Regions from separate parts of the Lysinibacillus sp. BNK-21 genome, predicted to be linked through region 1. Evidence: riboswitches for the same ligand, from Rfam matches in the RefSeq annotation. Region 1 holds a riboswitch; the other holds the start of a gene.
What was found. A riboswitch is a leader RNA that binds a small molecule or an ion and turns the genes downstream of it on or off. The one in region 1 is predicted to bind preQ1.
Positions count from the first base shown of each region.

Region 1 (4,073 bases):
ACATATTCACGGAAATAGTAATCTAATTCTTGCTTAAAATCATCATCCTCTTTATACTTTTGAAAATTCTCATCTAGTCTATTTAAAACATTTTGAAGCTCCTTTGGAACAAAGCTTCCACCAAATTCACCGAAATATCCCTTTTTTTCTACTACTGTACTCATCTTAACTCGACTCCTCTATGCTAATTTTTCCAAAAAAAAAGCCACTCCAATCCCTCATAAAAAGGACGAGTAACCGTGGTGCCACCTTCATTCGCAATTTTTGCGCGCTTTCCTGCTCCGGTAACGGGGAGCGAAACGGCCTTACATTTGATAAGGCTGCTCTGAAGTCCATTCACAAGTCTGTACTACTGGTTTGCACCAACCACCAGCTCTCTAAAAGTAACAATGCTTGCTACTACTCTTCTTCCTTGCATTTATTAGAAAGAATTGTAGAGTATTTTCAGAATAGTGTCAAGAAAAAAGACGAATCTAAAAAGATCCGTCAGTTAAATCAAATTTTTAAAGTGAAGGCGTTTGTTTAATACATACATAATCGGTGCACCTACAGCTAATACAACAAATTCACCCGCCGCGACTGTTAGCCAAGTCCAGAAAAATGGCAACTCTAAAGCCAAGTTCAGCTCAAAGGCAATGATAAACATAGTACATGTAAAGAGCAATGTATTAATAATTAAACGTGCCCAAATATTTTTGACAAATTTACAGATTAAAATAAACAGGCCAAGTGTAATCATTGAATGACCTACACCAAAAACTAAATCGTAAATGCCAAGTGGTGAAAAGAGATTAGAGATCAATACACCAATAATAATCCCTACGGCAAAGCGTGGATTAAAGGCCACTAAATGGTTAAACATCTCAGATACTCGGAACTGTACCTCTGTAAAACCAAATGGGGCAACAAGCATGGTTACAGCTATATATAGAGCTGCAATGATACCACTTGCTGCTAAAAATTTTATCTTCATATTCATTTCTCCTTAGTTTTTTTTCGTGGGATGGTTACGAACCACGGTGCTTTCACACAAGTAAATATTCTATTATAGATATCTAGTAGAAGTCAAATGTCAGACTTTGTCTATAATGTCCTATCGTCGCAAAATTGTCATAAATATTTTTTACTATGTTGAAAAAAGAAATCGAATAACTAAAACAGCGTAGTTTAGCGGTTTAAAGCGCCGAATTAAATGAAAAACTAAAATATTTTGTCACTTTTAAAAGTCAGAACATTCATAATGTTGTTGACGGAGCTCGATAATAACGATAATATAGCGATACATTCACACTTTGTTTGGATAAAGTGCGATAGATATTCGAGAATATAATCGGGGGGATTATTTGTGAAAAGCAATGTAAAGAAGTTGTCATTCCTTCTTTTTGGATTAGTGTTGCTTCTTGCTGCTTGTGGTAGCAGTGGCTCAGGTACAACAGATTCAAAAGGAAATGAATCAAACAATGCAAGTGAGAGTGGAAATGATAAAACATATAAAATCGGGATTACTCAAATTGTTGAGCATCCATCGTTAAACGCAGCAACGGAAGGCTTTAAAAAAGCAATTGAAGATGCAGGCTTAAAAGTTGACTACGATCCACAAATTGCACAGGGAGATAATAGCCTTAACACAACGATTGCTAACAATCTAGTAAGTGCAAACGTAGATTTAATTTTTGCAAACTCTACACCTTCTGCACAAGCCGCTGCTACAGCAACAAGTGATATTCCAATTATTTTTACATCGGTTACAGATGCTGTTGGTGCACAGTTAATTGACTCAATGGAAAAGCCAGGGAAAAATATTACAGGCACAATCGATTTACATCCTGAAACGATTTCTAAAACAGTAGCATTCCTAAAAGAACTTGGGGCGAAAAAAGTAGGGATGGTCTACAATGCAGGTGAGCAAAACTCAGTTGCACAAGTTTCAGAAGTGAAAAAGGTTATGGATGAACAAGGTTTAACGGTGGTAGAAGCATCAGCATCCACTTCCGCAGATGTAAAACAAGCGACAGAATCTCTAATTGGTAAGGTAGATGCTTTCTATATTATTACTGATAACACAGTAGTTTCTGCATTAGAATCGGTAATTGATGTTGCCAATACGAATAAACTACCATTAATCGTAGGAGAACTGGATTCTGTGGCACGTGGCGGTTTAGCCGCTTATGGTTTTGAATATTTCGATATCGGCTATGAAGCGGGTCAAATGGCTGTGAAAATTTTAAAAGGTGAAGCTACACCTGCCGATACACCAGCACAATACCCACAAAATCTGAAACTATTAATCAATAAAAAAGTTGCAGATGATTTAGGCATCGAAATTAAAGATTCTTGGGGTGCCGAAATTCTAGAACAGTAAAACGAAGCGGGGTGCACTATCCCCGCTTTATCTTCATTTTACAAGTGATATAAATAATAAAGAGATTTAGGAGATGATTCAACGATGTTTTTAGCATTATTTGGCGCAGTGGAGCAAGGAATCATCTATGCAATTATGGCACTTGGTGTATATTTAACATTTCGGGTGTTAGATTTTCCGGATTTAACGGTTGATGGAAGCTTTGTAACAGGGGCGGCAACTGCAGCAACAATGGTTTTGCTTGGCTACCACCCAATCTTAGCGACTTTAGTGGCAATTGTTGCTGGATTTATTGCTGGATGTATGACAGGAATTCTTCACACGAAAGGAAAGATTAATCCGCTTTTATCAGGAATTTTAATGATGATCGCTTTATATTCGATTAATCTACGTATCATGGGGTTAACTGCAGAAAATACGATAGGTCGCCCGAATATTCCACTACTAAACTCTGAAACAATCTTTTCAAAGTTTCAATCTTTTTGGAGTAATTTAGGGATCGATGATGCTATCAATAACCTATTAAAAAGCATAGGCTTTCAGCATGTACCAGGTACATGGAGTGTGCTGATTGTTGTATTAATCATCACGATTTTAATTAAGTTAATAGCAGACTGGTTCTTAAAGACAGAGGTTGGGCTAGCTATCCGAGCAACTGGTGATAATAAACGAATGATTCGCAGCTTCTCTGCAAATACAGATACACTTATCATTTTGGGGCTAGGTCTTTCTAATGCGCTTGTCGCATTTTCTGGAGCTTTAATCGCACAATACTCGAAGTTCTCTGATGTTAGTATGGGGATTGGTATGATTGTGATCGGTCTCGCATCCGTTATTATTGGTGAAGCTATTTTTGGGACTAAAACTATTATCCGTACAACGTTTGCAGTTATTGCAGGAGCCATCATTTATCGTATTATATTAGCTTTAGCATTACGTGTAGATTTCCTTGATTCAGGAGACATGAAATTAATTACAGCGATCATCGTTATTTTGGCGCTGATCTTACCGCAATTTATAAATAAGAGTAAAGAACGTAAACGTAAAGCTAAACGTGCTGCAGAACTTTCACAAATAAAAAAAGTAGAGCAGGGAGGTAATGGCCTTGCTTAAATTACATGGTATTAATAAGGTATTTAATGAAGGAACACCTGATGAGAAGATTGCACTTGCGGAGATAAACCTACATTTAAAGCCCGGTGATTTTGTGACAATTATAGGTAGTAATGGTGCAGGTAAATCAACGATGATGAATATGATTTCAGGTGCTTTAACACCCGATTTCGGTACAGTATTGATTGATGGTAATGATGTGACAAGTTTGCCTGAATATAAACGCTCTCAATACATTGGGCGTGTCTTCCAGGACCCAATGGCAGGAACTGCACCTACGATGACAATTGAAGAAAATCTAGCATTAGCATACTCTCGAAATAAGCATAGAGGGCTACGCAATGGTGTGGACAAAAAGCGTCGTGAATTTTTTAAAGAATCGCTAGCGATGCTTGGTTTGAATCTTGAGAATCGTCTTTCTGCTAAGGTAGGCTTACTTTCAGGTGGGGAACGTCAAGCTTTGTCGCTCTTAATGGCTACCTTTACAAAGCCATCTATTTTATTACTGGATGAGCATACGGCTGCACTTGATCCATCACGTGCAGAGTTAATTACTCGTATTACGAAGTATTTAGTGGAAAAAGATAATTTAACGACA
Region 1 covers NZ_JBLQTS010000001.1:4,008,084-4,012,156, reverse strand. The annotation lists gene trpB (tryptophan synthase subunit beta) at 1-164, opposite strand, end outside; T-box leader at 223-422, opposite strand; gene ACMGGO_RS20245 (QueT transporter family protein) at 491-973, opposite strand; PreQ1 riboswitch class I at 980-1,024, opposite strand; gene ACMGGO_RS20240 (ABC transporter substrate-binding protein) at 1,346-2,362, shown strand; gene ACMGGO_RS20235 (ABC transporter permease) at 2,447-3,475, shown strand; gene ACMGGO_RS20230 (ABC transporter ATP-binding protein) at 3,468-4,073, shown strand, end outside.

Region 2 (4,073 bases), 580 kb from region 1:
GTTCCAGGTGCACTTACATCTGGTTTAATATCAAAGTTTGGCGTAGATGGGCCACGGGAACTTGAATCGTTTACTTCATCTCCCAGTGTCTTTGTGGAAGTAAATTGACTAAAGCTAACTTTTCCAGTTCCACCGGCTAATGCAGCACGAATTGCATTGCCATCCGTTTGGGACATATCAAATGTTGGTAGAAAAGCAAAAGAATCACCCAGGAATGTACCTGAAATATTAGGTGCATTTGTTCCACCAGCAAAGTTATGAATAATTGTGGCGACTGCTCCATTTGCCTTTGCATTCGCAATTTTATCAACAAATGCGATACTGCCACGAGAGATTAATGCCACTTTACCTTCTACATCGATTCCCTCATAGTCTTTTACTTCTCCGTTTCCAGGAATAGCAACTAGGTCAAATTCTCCTTGAAGCTGTGTTGCTAAATCCCTTCCAAAAGTTGTTCCCATTAATGGGAGCTGTTTTGTTAAGTTGTAGTCACCAACTGTAACATTCACTTCACCGTTATACATTGTTTCTGGATTTGTTGTGTTACCCACAGCAATTCCTAAACGAGCGGTTGCAGGCGTGCCCATTGTTCCTCGATTTGGGCCGGAGTTCCCTGTTGCAATTACTCCGATTGTTCCAGCCATCATTGCATTATTAATAGCAAATGAACCTGCGTCCGTTTCAGAGTTAGCCCCCCCACCAAGAGAAAGGTTGATTATGTCCATTTTTTCTGTTACAGCCGTTTCAATTGCTTTAACAATACCAGATGTAGCCCCACTTCCATATGCACCAAGAACACGGTAAGCATAAAGGTCTACTTTTGGAGCAATTCCTTTAATGCCGAAATTGTTAGCTCCAATTGCTGCAATAGTTCCAGCAACATGGGTACCGTGAGAAGTATAGAACGAGCTTCCCTTTTCATTAAATTCAGGTGTTCCAGCAGGACGCTCAGAAGGCAAGGTTTCCGATGCATCGTCATCTGCCCGAGGCTTTGTGTAAGTTGATGAATTTGGAATGAAGTTTTTCCCACCCTTGTAAATTCCGGCGAACTCAGGGTGATCTGTGTCAATACCAGTATCTAATACTGCTACCTTTATACCTTGTCCTTCAATTCCTTCATTCCAAAGCTGTTCGATGCCGAGGAAAGAAATACTTGTATTCATTTGAGCCTCTAATTGATCTTCCTTAATCAGTTCTGATGATTTCATTGTATTATCTTCAGATGCGTAAACAATTGCATCAGGTTCAATTAATGTTATTCCTTCTATTGAAAGCAGCTTTGGGAGATCATTTGCTTTCACAGTTGCTGCAAAACCGTTTAAAACAGTATCAAATGTGTAGCCTTGAGTCATTTGAACATTTTTAGTAGCTAATTCTTTCTTAACTTGTGCTTGTTGAGATTTTACATTTGATCGAACTTCATTTGCTCGCGCATTAGAGAACTTTTGGCCTTTCAATTGGCTCATTCCTTGCTCTAGTGCCACAGGCTTTTCAGATAAATGTACGATGACTGCAACTTCTTGATTGCCTGATACATTTTGTAAGCTTTCGTGAAGAGTTGGACCATCTTTAGACAAGCTTAGCTGTTCAGCGATAGCCGCCTTTAATTGAAGTATACTTTCACTTTGGCTATCCTGCTTGAATGGTTTCGAATCTTCAGCATTAGCACTCGATAATGGAACCAATAGAAAAAGCACCATAACGAAAGCTATCATACTACTTAAAAACTTCGTAAACTTAAACTTTTTCAAATCTCATTTCTCCCTCCACTCTTAATTATCACACTTTTCAGTTTAGTGTGATATTTCCAATTTATCACAGGTGAGATAATTCGAATATCGTAATATTGAAAAATCTCAAAATATTGATAATTAGTATTACTTTGTCAAAAATAAATTAATTCTATTTTCATAGTAATTTAATAAAAAAGTAGAACTTTCAAATGAGTATTGACTTACAGTAATTCATACTTTTTATCATTTAAGAGTTTTATAAAAAATCTATTTGACGTCCTGTATTATTTTTTGTACGATATTGAAGAAAAGAATGCCCGAACTAGAACGGGAGAGGTTCATAGCTGATACCCTCTATAAAAAACTATGGAAACATGACAATATGCCATGTCCATATCGGACGTGGCTTTTTTTATCTGTTTACTTATGTTTTAAATAGAATGATTGGTGATACCTCTCTTGAAAAGTGTTGGGAAACATTTTACAAGGAGGTTTTTTTATGTCTGGCAGAAGTCATGAAGAAGGATTAAAGGATTTGACCCTATTAGGTAATCAAGGTACAAAGTATTCCTATGATTATGCACCTGAGGTATTAGAGGCAGTGGATAATCTTCATGCTAATCGAGATTATTTTGTTAAGTTTAATTGTCCAGAGTTTACTAGTTTATGTCCGCTTACAAATCAGCCGGATTTTGCAACGATGTACATTTCATATATCCCAGATAAAAAAATTGTTGAAAGTAAATCTCTAAAGTTGTATTTATTCAGTTTTAGAAATCACGGCGATTTCCATGAAGATTGCGTTAATATCATTATGAATGATTTAATTGCATTACTTGATCCAAGATATATAGAGGTTTGGGGGAAATTTACTCCACGTGGGGGTATCTCGATTGATCCATGGTGTAACTATGGGAAGCCAGGAACTAAATACGAAGAAATCGCCAATTATCGTTTAATGAACCACGATCTTAACCCAGAAAAAATTGATAATCGATAAATGAAGCAAGACAGAGGTTTTTAGCTACCCTCTTAAAAAAACTAAGAAGAAAGCAGCACTTTTTCTTAGAGTGCTGTTTTTTCGATATAAGGGAGTCTATATAGATGAAAAAGGAAAAAGCAATTGTAGTATTTAGTGGAGGTCAGGACAGTACAACTTGTTTGTTCTGGGCAAAAGAACGCTTTGAAGAGATTGAGGCAGTAACTTTCGATTATGGTCAAAGGCACCGTCTTGAAATTGACTGTGCGAAGGTGATAACAGAGGAGCTTGGTATCAAGCATCACATACTTGATATGTCTCTCCTGAATCAACTTGCTCCGAATGCATTGACACGACAAGACATAAAGGTGAAGGACGGAGAAAATGGTGAGCTCCCATCGACTTTTGTGCCTGGCCGCAATCTCCTTTTTCTTTCATTTGCGGGCGTTTTAGCGAGCCAAGTAGGGGCAAAGCATATTGTAACAGGTGTTTGTGAAACTGATTTTAGTGGATATCCGGATTGCCGAGATGTCTTTATTAAATCCTTAAATGTAACGTTAAATTTATCGATGGATGATTCCTTTGTGATTGATACACCCTTGATGTGGCTGAATAAGGCACAAACATGGGAATTAGCTGATCAGCTTGGGGCACTTGAGTTTGTACGACAAAGAACGTTGACTTGCTATAACGGTGTTATAGCAGATGGATGTGGTGAATGCCCAGCATGTAAATTGCGAAATAAAGGGCTTGATGAGTATTTAAGTTATAGGAAGGAGTCTTAAGGCATGTCAGATTTTAAAATCGTTGAGAGACTCCAGAGAATTGATGTGGATATTCAAAGAAATCAATTGAAATATCATGCAAAGCGTGTTCTCATAAGCAAAGAATTTACCTTCGATGCTGCCCACCATCTACATCATTATGAAGGGAAATGTAAAAATCTACATGGGCATACCTATCGAGCTATATTAGGACTGAGTGGCTACACAGATGAACGTGGTTTGATGATTGATTTCGGCGATATAAAAGAAATATGGAAACATAAAATAGAGATTCATTTGGATCACCGTTATTTAAATGAAACGCTTCCATCCATGAATACGACGGCAGAGAACATTGTTGTTTGGATTTACGAAAAGTTGACTGAGGCTTTGCTTGATGAAGGATATAACGGTGTGCGTGTAGAGTTTATCAGGCTTTATGAGACTCCAACAAGCTATGCAGAAGCTAGACGGGAGTGGATGGAAGTTGAGTAAAGTACCTGTTATCGAGATTTTTGGGCCAACGATTCAAGGAGAGGGTATGGTCGTTGGCCAGAAGACAATGTTTGTAAGAACTGCGGGCTGCGATTATTCCTG
Region 2 covers NZ_JBLQTS010000001.1:4,589,125-4,593,197, forward strand. The annotation lists gene ACMGGO_RS22950 (S8 family serine peptidase) at 1-1,751, opposite strand, end outside; PreQ1 riboswitch class I at 2,061-2,107, shown strand; gene queF (preQ(1) synthase) at 2,233-2,733, shown strand; gene queC (7-cyano-7-deazaguanine synthase QueC) at 2,838-3,497, shown strand; gene queD (6-carboxytetrahydropterin synthase QueD) at 3,501-3,971, shown strand; gene queE (7-carboxy-7-deazaguanine synthase QueE) at 3,964-4,073, shown strand, end outside.
Region 2: it holds a riboswitch for preQ1, as region 1 does, so the genes downstream of both, queF (preQ(1) synthase) here and ACMGGO_RS20245 (QueT transporter family protein) in region 1, are expected to answer to the same signal.